One region of the Bermanella marisrubri genome, then DNA from elsewhere that is predicted to be linked to it. Evidence: predicted binding sites of a transcription regulator. Region 1 holds the regulator's gene; each other region holds the start of a gene.
The links. The regulator PhoB, encoded in region 1, activates phosphate uptake and scavenging genes when phosphate is short. The targets are predictions, from matches to a motif close to TGTCATANNNNTGTCANA.

Region 1 (4,705 bases):
GTGTTAGCGACTATATTGGCAAACCGTTTAACAACGAGCAGTTAGGAACTAAGCTGGCACGTTTAATTTACAAGTTCTATAAAACAAGTCCTCAAAAAACCGCGCGTCAAGCTCAGCAATCCAGTGATACTGCAAGCCTTTTAACGGGAGGTGCAGCTACTGCTGCACCGGCGGCGAAAGCCAAATCTCAAGCCTCTAACAGTGCAAGCTTATTAACGGGTGGCTCTGCGTCACCCGCCCCAGCCAAAAAAGTCAGCAAAGCAGCGGCTCGCAACGTTGCGTTAGCTCATGTGCGCTTAGCGGATGGTAACGAATTACGCTGTATTGTGAAGGACTTGAATCTCAGTGAAATGGTGTTGGTGGTAAAACGCGAGCAAGGAATTCCTACATTGTTTGATCAAGTGGTTGTGGATATCGTTTCTAAAGAGGAGGATATTGTGGCACGGGTAAATTGTTTTGTTTGTGCCGTGATTAGTCCTGACAAACGCATTTCCGGCGAGCTGTTCAATATGCAGGTGAAATACGAAGATGAAGACCCTGAAAAACTTGCGGCTTTATCGAAGTTTGTTGCTAAGGTGCGCGGATAACTATCCTGTTCGCTTCAGGTTATTCACTATGCGTGAGCTGGGGAAGTGACAAAGAAATTCGCTGCCCGCCCCAAGCTTGCTTTTAATTTCTAATCGCCCACCGTGGCGCAGCAAAACATGCTTCACAATAGCTAGACCTAACCCAGTTCCCCCGGTGTTGCTATGCCGGCTTGCATCGGCGCGATAAAAACGCTCAGTCAGTCTAGGAATGTGGCGTTCATCTATACCTAAACCGTTATCCTTGACACTTAAATGCACCCCTTGCTCATCACGGTACCAGTGAATTTTGATCTTCCCATTCTCTGGTGTGTATTTCACTGCATTGAAGACCAAGTTACCAAAGGCGCTACTCAGTTCTGTATCCATACCTAAAATATCCACATCCTCAGCTTCGAGCTCAATGCTATGCTTTTTGTTTTGGCTGATCGTGATAGCGTCCCCTTGTAGTCGCTTCAACATTGAAACGACAGCGACAGGGCTATGGTCTGGACTGTGAGTGGTTTCTAGGCGGCTAAGCAGTAGTAAGTCGTTTATCAAGTTCTGCATACGCTGGCTTTGTTCGTGCATTTGCTTAATCGCGCGGCCCCATCGAGATGGTAAAGTATCTTGATAGTCTAGAAAGGTTTCTAAGTAGCCCGAAATGACTGTTAGAGGTGTGCGTAATTCATGGCTCGCATTCGCGACAAAGTCTTCGCGCATAGCTTCAAGGTGACGCAGCTGTGTTACGTCCCGACATAAGATAAGTCGGTCTTGTCGGCCGAATAATGTGATGTGAAATTCTAAACGAACGTCGTGATTAATAGGAGAGTTAATCTCTAAGGGGGTATCATATTCGATACGATCGAAGTAGCTTTTGAAGCTAGGGTCACGTACAAGGTTTGTTATGGGATGATTGATGTCGCTGCCTTCGCGCAAACCCAATAGGCGTGAGGCGGCTTTATTCCACCACTCTAGGTTACCATTGCTGTCGACCATCAATACGCCGTCTTTTAAGGCAGCTGTACTGTCTTGTACTCGCTTTAAAACAGCTTTCAGGCGTGCTCGAGCTTTTCGATTACGGCGTTGTAGCCGATATACATCATCAAAAGTACTACCCCATAACCCATGACTTGTAGGTGGCTCTTCTTCTTGGTCTTGTAACCACAGATGGAGTTTGTGAAGTTGTTTTAAATGCCAAACTAAATAAACAAATAAACAGGCGCTAATAACCCATGCAGTGTGACCGATGAGCCATCCGAACAAATAAGCACATCCCAATATAAAAATTAGTTGTCGGATGGCGCTGCGCCAATCATGTGTCATAGGCTACTACTTAAGACGCTTTAGTTGAGAAGCGATACCCTGTGCCACGAACGGTTTGAATAAGATGTTCATAATTTGACCCAAGGGCTTTACGTAAACGACGGATGTGTACATCAACCGTTCGTTCTTCCACGTAAACATTACCACCCCAGACCTGATCTAACAATTGAGTTCGACTATAAGCACGCTCTTGGTGTGTCATGAAAAACTGCAATAAACGATATTCTGTAGGGCCAATATCTAGCGCTTCATCATTTGCACTGACGCGATGACAAACTGGATCCAATATTAGACCGTTCACCTCAATGGGATCTTCAATTCCTTGAGGAGTAGTGCGACGCAATACGGCTTTTAATCGCGCGACAAGCTCTCGTGGTGAAAATGGCTTGGTGATGTAATCGTCTGCTCCGGCCTCTAACCCCAAAACCTTGTTATCTTCTTCGCCTTTCGCGGTCAGCATGATAATGGGGACTTCGTTAGTACGATCATCACGTTTTAAGCGGCGAGCGAATTCCAATCCGCTGGTGCCAGGAAGCATCCAATCAAGAAGGATCATTTCCGGATGTTCATCGATGATGAGGCTATATGCATCTTGGGTATTACTGGCTTCTATGCACTCATACCCGGCCATTTCTAAGGCAACGGCGATCATCTCGCGGATGGATGCTTCATCATCTACGATTAAGATCTTTTTTCCCTGCTGTTTCATAGATGTGCTCTATTCTGGTTACTTACATTACAGAGCCATTACACATGCTTAGTATTACAGATATGTGACACGGCGCCATATCAGGCAATATTTCCTGCTAAGCCAACAAATAGTGACCCACTAGGCCAACAAATAATACGGCTCCAACCCAATGATTGTGTAAAAACGCTTTAAAGCAACTCTCGCGGTCGCGTTCACGAATGAGATACTGATGATAGACGAACAAGCCAGCAGATAGGGCAATGGCAAGATAAATTGGCCACGTGGCGAGCATTTGGTTTGCGATCAATATCCAAGTGACTATGGTCATGGCTTGCAATACGCCAATGATCACTTTATCTCCGTCGCCAAAGAGAACAGCTGTGCTTTTGATGCCAACCTTCAAATCGTCATCACGATCTACCATGGCGTATTGGGTATCGTACACGATGGTCCAAATAACATTGGCACAATAAAGCAGCCATACAATGTCGGGCAAGGATTCTGTTTGCGCGGCAAACGCCATGGGGATGGCCCAAGAGAAGGCGGCGCCGAGTACTACTTGCGGTAAATGAGTGTGACGTTTCATGAATGGATAGAGGCTTGCAAGAACGACACCTCCTATCGACAAATAAATAGTAAATGCATTGGTAAACAGCACCAAAATGAAAGCCGCTAAGCATAGGACGGCAAATAGCCCCAATGCTTCTTTTTCACTAATCAGTTTCTGTGCCAGTGGACGCTCCTTGGTTCGTTTAACATGGCCATCAACATGTCGATCAGCATAATCGTTGATTACACAGCCAGCGCTGCGCATGAGCACAACACCAAGGATAAAAATGGTGACATTGGCAACACTGGGCTGACCTTCACCGGCAATCCATAATGCCCACATAGTTGGCCATAGGAGCAGATAAATACCGATAGGGCGATTAAGGCGAGTAAGTTGCCAATACAGAGGTAATTTGGGGAATCGATCAATTAACCAAGACATGCTCTAATTCAGTGCATCAGAAATGAAGCATAAGTGTAACCTGTCCATTTGGTTTGCTCTAGCATCAAAGACTATTCGCAATGGTTTTGAATTGCAGGCAAAAAGAACTCACTCACCAAAACAGGCTTCCGATTAATAGAAAAAACCCGTCGACGGCCCCACAGAGAGCTGCTATCGACTTGGCCTTGTTTTACTTCTATCGGGCCTAAATGCATGCACCTGTGGTTGAATAGATATTCGCCCAGAGGTTTACTATTAAGTTTTAGTAATTGCCGCTCGGGGCCAGTTAAGGTACTTCTTGGGATAATGCTTCTAGCCTTCACTAAGGCCTCTCCGTTCACGCACAAGCGCACTTCTCGGATATAAACCTGTTGTCGAGTCGAAATGCCTAAAACTCGAGCCTCGCTCAAAAAAGGGCGGCCATAGCCAGTATTGATAATCTCAACGCTAAAGCGCCCCAAGCTTTTGAGACGCTTAGTGAGCGAACCTTCGTCAAGCAACCAATGACGTAACTCAACTGAATTCACGTTGCGAGGGACGGGATTTAAATTAACCCAAGACTGGTTTCGTATGCGAGTGCAAAAATGAAAAGACATATACTTATTTGACAGATAAGGCGCGCGCAGGATGCGTCATGGGTGTGGCAAAATCAAGGGAAATAATGAAATGTTGATATATGTAACTCGGTTACGGTTGATTCATATCCTTTCGATATTCCTTTGGGCTGCAACCAAACATGGATTTAAAGTTACGGCAAAAAACCGTTGCCGACGCATGCCCAGTTTGTTCTGCGATCTGTTGAACCTGATAATCCGTCGATTTAAGTAAGTTTTTAGCAATCTTAAGTCGGTAGCTAAGTAGGTATGCAATTGGAGTTTCACCCAGAGCAGCATTAAAACGACGTGTAAGAGTACGTTGAGTAACATTGAGTTGCTGAGCTAATTCCTGAAGTTTTATGGGCCGAGTGTAATTCATTCGAATGTATTCTCGAGCGGCTTCAACCACCGTATCTTTAGTATCTGGCTCGATAAAAAATGGAACAGGCTCATCGCGATCGCGAAAGGTGAAGTAAAGAGAGGCCATATCTGCTGAGCGATCACCAAGAAAATGCTGAATGATCAATAAAATCACATC
Region 2 (4,705 bases), 1.0 Mb from region 1:
AATTCCACTCATGCTATAGAAATCATCAGAATCAATAATGTTTTTTAGACTTCCATTCGTATCACTATTAAGCAATGCCTGACGAATAACCTTGATTTGCTCATGATCGAGTAGCTCTCGACTTTTGGTAAGTTTCTCTCTTAAATTTCGAATAGACGCACGCGCATGCTCGCTATAAAGACTGATTTTAATAAAGCCACCAGGTTTCAAATGATTGGTGAGATTACTGAGTGCTGTTTTGTAATCCTCAATATGGTGAAGCACACCCGAGCATTCGACGATATCAAACTTCTTATTTTTTATATCTAGCTTTAATAAGTCAGCTAAATAAAACTCTATATTATGAAGACTATAGTGTTTTGACTTAAAGTGGCCATAGGCGAGGCTAGATTGACTTAAATCGAGAGCGGTAACCTTGGTATTCTCAAAATGCTTGGCAATATTGATCGCATGTCGGCCAGTACCACAGCCTGCGATTAATACATCAACCGTATTATTGAAATAACGATCTGGGATCTCTACATTTGGATAGACAAACGAGAGCGCCTTACCATAACTGGTTCTGACTTGTTCATCGAGTGATTGCCATTGTGGATAGGGGAAGGACTCATATTGAGTTTTCACCTGACTGTCCACTGGTAACTCAGTTATGGCTTTAAAATTAACAGTTTTAAGCTTGAGCAGTTCTCTTTTTCGTTCAAATAACGATAGAAGTTCATCGGGCCATGCTTGCAAGGACATTAGCTCTTTGGCTTTGTCTAAGCTTAGCCAAGAACCATACATAGCGAACAGCATCAATGCACCTGATATATCAATCGGGGTACATCCACTTTTATCCAACGATTGGTTGATCAGTGCCATTAAACTATCAACCATATTCTGTTCTGCATCGCTACATGGAAGAATATACTCAGTCGTAATGCCATATTGCGCGATAGCCTCAACTAATGCCAAGTGCTTCTTATCAATATGACCCTTCTGTGTCGAGTAATTAAGAACTTCAAATCGCATCGCCATAATCAGTTTTTCGACATGCGATGACTTTAATGTTGCTTTTCTAAGAGACCATAAAAATAAATCACAATGTGCAAGTTCTTCAAACCCTGCTGCGGTACCCGTATCATCGATGGCATATTTATGAATGATTAAACTGGTAACTAATCCTGACAAGTTATGAGTATTAGCATCAGTCCACTTGAGGTAAGTTAAAACATCTTGCTCTAATTCAGGATCATAGAAATCGGCGGAAATGAGCTTTGCACATTTCAGTAAACGGGACCGAATAGTGGAATCATTACCGTGGGTTTTGACGAGCTCTCTAAATTTCTGAAAAGCTTTCACTATGTTCCCAGATTCAGCAAGAGCAAATGGATAGCTAATCTCTGCGAGCGTTTGTTTTGGAGAAAATTTTATTGCTTGCTCGAAACTTATGGCTGCCTGTTCATAGAGCTTCTCCGCCATTTGGCAGTGACCGACGGTATACCAAAAGCCGCCGTTTTCCGGCTCCAGGGACAAAGCTTGGTTGATAGCTTGATTGGCAGCAGTCGTTTCTCCCAACTCTAGTTCTATACGGGCTAATAGGTTTAAGCAGTTACTGTCGATGTGTAAAGCTAGAGCTTTGCTTATGTGTTCACGCGCTAAATAAAATTTCTCTTGCTTCTTATTGTGCTGAGATTCCGCTTGTGCGCTTCTATACTGGTCATAGGCTGCAAGCCTTTCTGTTTTAAAGGCTTGCAATACATCTATGGCAGAATTGTTTTGGCTTGTATTCATTGCCGCCGTATTCGCCATGAGGGATACCTCATTTTAATGAGTTGGTTATACATTGAACGATGCAGGTGTTGTGCCAAAAATAAAACCCAATAAAAACAATTGCTTATGTGAAACTGACGATAAAAAAAAGGAAAAATTTGTCCGCTTTTTAGTCATTGGGTTAAAGAATATTTAATCCTTGCCGCTATAAAAGGAGGACACAAAAAGGTGGGTACTATGTATACAAAAGGCGCAAAAGAATACAGTCAGGTGAGTTTACAAACCGAAGTGATGTCAGCTGACCCGCATAAACTTATCTTAATGCTAATGGAAGGCGCTCTAACACGTTTAGCTATGGCGAAAGCGCATATAGAGCAAAATGATATTGAAGCGAAAAACGTCAAACTAAGTAAGGCTGCAGATATTATTTCAGCGCTTCAAGAGTCTTTAGATCATGACAAAGGTGGTGAGATAAGTGCCAACCTCGAACGTTTATACGACTACATGACACGTCGTATTTTTCAGGCGAATGTCCATAATGATATAGATATTATTAATGAAGTAATGGGATTAATGTTAGAGGTAAAAGCTGGTTGGGAAGGTATTCGTAGCGATTTCGAGCAGTTAAAAAGCCAAGGGAAAGTTGCTGAAGCCAAGGTCGGTAATGGTTTATCCGTGTAGTTGACAGCGAAAAATGTCGTAACCGAAATGGAATTCGGTTAATTGAACACTCATTTAATATGAGTATGTAAATAATAAAGAATAAAAAACTCAAGAAAATGGTTTACACGTCACATTTTTTTTGTCAAAAATAACCTTGCAGGTGATTTTTGGCGGAAAATTCCCTAAAGAATGTCGCCAAATGTCAATAATAATAAAAATCTTCGTCATATATTTGACCAAACATAAGTTGGGTACTTTACTAAGCTTACTTAGTCAAATAACCGACTTTTGATTACAAGTAAATGACTTAAAAATTGGGTTTAGGGAGCGCATCGTGTGGCGAGAAATTAAAGTCCTTTTAGTGGACGATGATCAGCAGCGCAAACATGACATGCACGTCTTGATGGACTTTTTAGGCGAAGAAGCGCTAGAAAGCAGTTTTGCCGATTGGAAAAAAGTCGCTGCACAAGTTGAAGACCCTATGGAGCTAGTTGCCATTGTGCTAGGCAGTACGGGCAATAAGACATTGGCCCAAGCCGTAGACGAAATTAATGAATGGGATAAAGGTATGCCCATTGTGTACGTGGGTGATGCAGATCTCTCCCAGGAATCTCTTACCGACGATGCTAGACGCTCAATCATTTCCCAAGTGGCCATGCCACCCAGTTATAACAAGCTTTTAGATAGTCTTCATCGTGCTCAGATATTTAGAGAGCATTTTGCCCATTCCCGCACTCGTGGGGAAAGGCGCCCCGTTCAGCTGTTTCGATCACTAGTGGGGACTAGTCGTCAAATTCAATATGTTCGTGAACTAATGCATCAAGTGGCTGATAAAGATGTCACTGTGCTTATTACAGGTGAAAGCGGTACCGGTAAAGAAGTCGTTGCGCGCAATCTCCACTACCACAGCAGCCGTCGAGACGGACCTTTTGTTCCAGTAAATTGTGGTGCTATCCCGAATGAATTGATTGAAAGTGAATTATTTGGACACGAAAAAGGCGCGTTTACAGGTGCTATTGCTTCGCGTGCAGGTCGTTTTGAGATGGCCGAAGGCGGAACCTTGTTCTTAGATGAGATCGGTGACCTGCCATTAAGCATGCAAGTACGTTTATTACGTGTGATTCAGGAGCGAACGTATGAGCGCGTTGGCGGTACAAAGACGCTTAAGACGAATGTACGTATTATTGCTGCCACACATAAAAATTTAGAGTCTATGGTCGAAGAGGAAACTTTCCGCGAAGATCTTTACTACCGGCTTAACGTTTTCCCGTTAGAAATGCCTCCTCTACGCGATCGCCGTGAAGATATTCCTTTATTACTCAATGAATTAATTTCACGAATGGAAAATGAAAAGCGTGGTTCAATTCGTTTTAATAGTGCTGCAATTATGTCGTTATGTCGTCATGAATGGCATGGCAATGTTCGTGAATTAGCAAACCTGGTGGAGCGCTTAGCAATTTTGCATCCTTACGGGGTCATAGGGGTTCCAGAACTGCCGAAAAAATTCCGTCATATTGATGATGGTGATGAACAAGATGAGGCTATTCAAGAAGCCGCTATTCTGCCAAGTGAGCCCGGCTTAGTTGGATTGGATACTCCAGCGTTGTTGCCGGTAAATGGTATTGATCTGAAAGAATATCTCACTAATTTAGAACGTTCGCTTATTCAGCAAGCTCTTGATGATGCCAGTGGCGTTGTTGCTCGAGCCGCCGAGAAGTTACGTATTCGACGCACGACCTTGGTTGAAAAAATGCGTAAATACGGTCTGCAACGCAAAGAAAAAGAAGCAGAAGAAGCTTGATTGAGTGTTGAGTTGTGAGTTGTGAGTTGTGAGTTGTGAATTAATTCGTCATGCCCGACTTGATCGGGTATACACTTTACGGTTCGAAATCAATTGAATGCATTCTCAATCAAGCTGAGAATGACCTCCAACTCAACACTCAACATTCACAATTCAACACTAACTAGATGGATTCTCAATCAAGCTGAGAATGACCTCCAACTCAACACTCAACATTCACAATTCAACACTAATTAGATAGATTTCAGTCAAGCTGAGAATGACCTCCAACTCAACACTCAACATTCACAATTCAAGACTAACTAGATAGATTTCAGTCAAGCTGAGAATGACGTCCAACTCATAACTCAACATTCACAATTCAAAACTAAAACAAGCTCAACACTCAACACTCAACACTCAATCCGGCACGCATATTGCCAAATACACCTACATCGAATGAATTTGCCATTTATTTGGCTCATAAATAAAGAAAAGGTGTGGATGTAA
Region 3 (4,705 bases), 630 kb from region 1:
ATCTAAACCTGTTGCTCGCTCTGGTTCTAAATTTGGATTGCCGCGTAAATCATTATCTTCAAATTCTCCTTCCAGTGTCGCCGGCGTTAAGTAGTTAAAATCAGGACGACGTACACTTTGCGCTAAAGACAACATAATTCGATCAGAATCGGTTACTGCATATCGAATGTGCAATGAGGGTAATACTTGTGAATAATCATTATCGACAGTTTGATCTAAATTCTTATCTTCAATGCTGGTATCGGTTTTTTCGAAACGGACACCCGTTTCCCATTGTAATGCACCTACTTCACCTTCAAGCAAGGCATAAATATCCATACGGTCTTCTTCAATGCTATTTAAGCCCCCGTCTATCGCCTCTAAGTCATCAATGGAATTGGCAACGGATAAGGGACTATTAGAAGCAAACTGATCCCATCCTGATGTAGTGATATCTCGTTCATTATCGCCAGCTTTAATCGATGTATCTCGGGTTTTACTGCGAAGATCTATTCCCGCTTTCAATGTAAGCATCTCATTTAAGCTACGCTCATGAGAAAAGGATATGTTGATTTCTTCATCTTCAAATACTTCCAGCTCACGCTCATCTTCAATAACACTTTGTGCGTCTTCGAAGTCAATTTCTGATTCTCTGTTATCATTCGTACTTTCAAACTGAGCGAAACCTGCTTTGACTTCTGATGTGCCATCTAACATGGAAAAACTATAAGCCACATTAAAGCTAGCGTTGCTTTGCTCAATATCTTGAAGTTGCTGGTTATCTGTGAGTAAGTTTCCGCCTTCGTTCACCGGCCCGGTTGTTGCCGTTGGATTATCGTACTCAAATGAGCGTTCTTTTTCGGTTCTATCAGTATCAACATACACACCATCAAACTTAAGTTCAGAACCATCCATAAGCATTTTTTGATAGTTAAAGTTCAAAGACGTATCTGTACTATCACGAACATCGCTCTGATCTTCACGATTATCAAACTCTTCTGTAGCAAAATTGGCGTTATTCTCAGGTGAATCAGAGTAGCGCAGACTATTTTTCTGTTTTGGATTTAGACGACCCTGCCGATTAACACCAATGACCGCACGACCACCTGCCAGCTCGCCACCCCAAACAGCAGCCAGACTCTCTTTTACTTCCTCTTCTTCACTATAAATAGCACCGCCCAGTTTCACGTAAGCACCATCCAAACTATAGCTATCGCGTAAAATGATATTGACTGCACCGGCCAAAGCATCCCCTGGACGGTCAGCGCTATTGGAGCGAATGACTTCAACTCGTTCGATAAGCTCAGCAGGAATTCGATCCAATAAAAATGAACGATCTTGCCCGATACCTGGAACCGCTTCGCCATTAATCAAAATTTGCGTATAACCTGGATTTAAACCTCGTAATCTTGCACCATCCGATTCAGTGACATCAGACAAAAACGTCACGCTGGGAACTCGCTTCAATGCATCGCCAGCACTAGAGGGCTCAAAACGCTCAAAATAACCACGGTCATATTCCAAAACCTGCTCGATTGTATCCACTCGATTGCGATACCCAATCTCACCATGAACAATAACTTCTTCTATAGACATATCGGAACCTTGTAGTTCGATGGTATTGTCTTCGGCGAAAGCCGATGATGAAAAAGCAAGACTAGAAATAGCCAGAGCTAGAGTATTTTTATTAAGTATTTTCATATATTTCCCCAAGTGATACTGCCTAATTTAGATTGATTGAATAGATAAAATTAAATGAAGAAAGGCCCGCGAAGCTCATAGGTACGGCCATCATCAGCCTCACCTTTTATGCCTTGCTGAGAACTAAAATAGAGACGTGTCCCGTCTGGACTAAATGCGGGACCACAAATTTCTGACTTTTCGTGACCAAGAAAATTAACAAATTCGAATGGTTTAGACTGATGATTGAATACGACCAAGCGCATGTTGGCACCATCCTCTGCGACGATAATGTCCCCTTGGGCAGACACAGTTAGGTTATCAACATCATTTAATTTAGGTTCAAAGTGCTGATCCCGTGCTTGGTCGTAAATCCGAATTAGCTCTTGTGAGTGTGTATCAAGCGCCCAAACACAGTTGTCATGCTTTGTCGTAAAGTAAACGACACTATCATGAAACCAGCAGCCCTCTCCGCCTTTGAATACTTGTGCCGTTTTGACTTGTTTTCGCGTTGGTAAATATCGAGATAGATCAGGCTCGGGCTTGCTGATTGGCAACCAATACATCTGCCATATATCGGTATCTTTCATTTCTTGCATGCAAGCGACTTCCAACTGTCCGTTTTGGAAATCTGTTTTACTACCAGGTGTATGTGTAAATGGACGATAACGATAAAAGCAACCATCGACTTCATCCTCGGTTAAATACACAATGCCGGTTTTCGGATCAACCGCAGCGGCTTCATGTTTGAACTTACCTAGACTTGGAATCTTTTTTGCGGGTATTTTCCCCAAAGGATCACACTCATAAACATAACCTTCCGCCACTTCTTCACAGGTTAACCAGGTGTGCCATGGGGTAATGCCTCCAGCACAATTATTGGTGGTGTTCTGACAAATTGAGTAGCTATCAATAATTTCACCTTCTTGATTAAATCTGATTGCACCTACACCACCTGTACCTTTTTGCTTCATTTCTGAATTTGATACATAGACCCAGCCTTGATCTTCCGTGGGGAAGCAGGCACCACCATCTGGATTAAAATGCCATTCATATCTGCCTCTATTAATTACTGTCTCATTGGATTTGGCTACGAGGCGCATTTCACAACCTGCTGGTATACGCACATGAGTCTCAGGGTCACCAACAACAGACACCTCAACCATGTTTTTAGATAAAGCGGCTAAGTTACTTTGCTTTTTATTAAACCCATGTGGAACCGCATTGCGTGGTGAAGCAGGATTAGTATGGGCCCATAGCATAGGACCCATGGCCAACATACCCGAAGCAAAGCAGGCTTTTCTTAGTAATTCGCGACGACTAGTTTTCATTGAAAAACTCTTGCAACAAACAAAGATCATTAAGCACAGGCTAGCTACATGTAGGAACAGAAATATGACAAGCAAGCATCGAAACAAAAAAGGCGTGAGCTAAAAGCACCCCCCATTCATCATTTACTTCATATAACTGTCACAAAATCGTCATAGGCTATGAATCAGAAATGAGGTCAATGACAAGATGAACTGGATTACCCTGCACCAACGCAAGATCACAGTATTACTGCTATTAGTAATGGCGCTTATTACTATTAATTCCCAACTAGGCATTGCCAAAGAATGGTCTGAAATTGATTGGTGGGATGTAGTCGGAGAAGGAGGCAGTGCCATTGCAGCAGGTTTGTGGATGACATTTATTTTATTGTCTAGGCCCAAAGGACGAGTCACTGACTTGTTATGGTGTGGTTTGGCATGCCTATTCCTAGCCTTGTTTCAGGACTTCTTGGATGAGTTGTATGGTAATCCTCATCCGCAACATTGGAATGGTTGGATCGAAAGCGGATTTATGCCTCTTGGAATCATAATCCTCAGCTTGGGTTTACTCCATTGGCATAAAGAGCAGCAAGCCTTGAATCGTCAATTACAAAAACGCGAGGGTTATGTTCGCCAATACCATACTATTGATGAGCTAACTCAACTTTCTCAGGCAGAATTTATCAAAGACGTATTGGCCACTCAATCCATTCAAAATAGCCAGCAAACCATCGTCATGCTCGACATATGCGAGTTTAATAATTTCAATCGACATTATGGCTTTGATGCAGGGGACAAACTACTACAACAAGTTACCGATTTGCTATTAATCGGTATCCCAGATACGGCCATATTATGCCGCTATGCAGGTGATCGCTTTGCCTTAATCCTACCCAATACGAATCCTGAAGACGCCCATATGATCGCACAGGAGTTACGTCACATGATTCGCCAGACATGCTTTAGAATTAGCGGCGGCAATCATCGATTACTCATTGATCTTAGCTATGGGCTGGCTTCTGACTCCCTGAGAAGTCCTGACAGTATCTCGACACTCATTGATCGAGCCAATGAATCTCTTATTAAAAAAGATGCCATTGGTATGAGTTAGACCCTATGCTTGTTACTCGTCAGCAATATCATGAAAGAACTCATAAGGTTCATCTTGCACAGGGCCAACTACTTTTATTGCTCGACATTATCCGTATTCGTAAAGGCAAAGCCAGTTTAAATACGGTTTTACATGGTACAGGTTTGTTCTATGAGGATTTACTCAAACCCGAAACATTAATTAGCGCGGAACAAATACTTTGCTGCATGAAAAATGCAAAGAGACTTTTCGCTAACGATGAACTGGCGTTCTTGCTAGGTCATCGTCTTTGGCCCGGCCACTATAGCCAAGCGGCTCCACTATTAAGCTTTTGCGAAAACCTGAGACAACTCGTTAATGTTTTTGAAAACTATGGAGCAGAACTTTCTCCATTGCTACAACCACGCTTCTATTGGGACGAGCACTATTTTTACGTACAGTGGATTGATGCCTATGGCTGTGATGATTTAAAGCCCTTTTTAGTTTCTGCCCACATGTCTGGTCTGATTTCTTGTATTCGACATTTATCACAAACCCACTGGCCATGGACTTGTTTTCTCAGCTGTAAAGGAAACTCACAATTAGATCCACTTATGACAGTTCACTTAGGTGATTTTCGCACACAGGCACCTCTCGATGTTATGCG

Region 2: the regulator PhoB is predicted to act here: its motif matches at 2,706-2,723, upstream of HF888_RS12015 (sigma-54 dependent transcriptional regulator).
Region 3: the regulator PhoB is predicted to act here: its motif matches at 3,128-3,145, upstream of HF888_RS13870 (alkaline phosphatase PhoX).

Annotation. Positions count from the first base shown of each region.
Region 1 is NZ_CP051183.1:111,218-115,922, forward strand. Features, by position in the region: gene HF888_RS00515 (response regulator) at 1-587, shown strand, start outside; gene phoR (phosphate regulon sensor histidine kinase PhoR) at 588-1,889, opposite strand; gene phoB (phosphate regulon transcriptional regulator PhoB) at 1,900-2,598, opposite strand; gene ubiA (4-hydroxybenzoate octaprenyltransferase) at 2,696-3,571, opposite strand; gene HF888_RS00535 (chorismate--pyruvate lyase family protein) at 3,643-4,167, opposite strand; gene HF888_RS00540 (GlxA family transcriptional regulator) at 4,259-4,705, opposite strand, start outside.
Region 2 is NZ_CP051183.1:2,587,249-2,591,953, reverse strand. Features, by position in the region: gene HF888_RS12025 (methyltransferase domain-containing protein) at 1-1,791, opposite strand, end outside; gene fliS (flagellar export chaperone FliS) at 1,990-2,433, shown strand; gene HF888_RS12015 (sigma-54 dependent transcriptional regulator) at 2,750-4,216, shown strand; gene HF888_RS12010 (sensor histidine kinase) at 4,705-4,705, shown strand, end outside.
Region 3 is NZ_CP051183.1:2,988,139-2,992,843, forward strand. Features, by position in the region: gene HF888_RS13865 (TonB-dependent receptor plug domain-containing protein) at 1-1,680, opposite strand, end outside; gene HF888_RS13870 (alkaline phosphatase PhoX) at 1,731-2,990, opposite strand; gene HF888_RS13875 (GGDEF domain-containing protein) at 3,178-4,080, shown strand; gene HF888_RS13880 (AraC family transcriptional regulator) at 4,086-4,705, shown strand, end outside.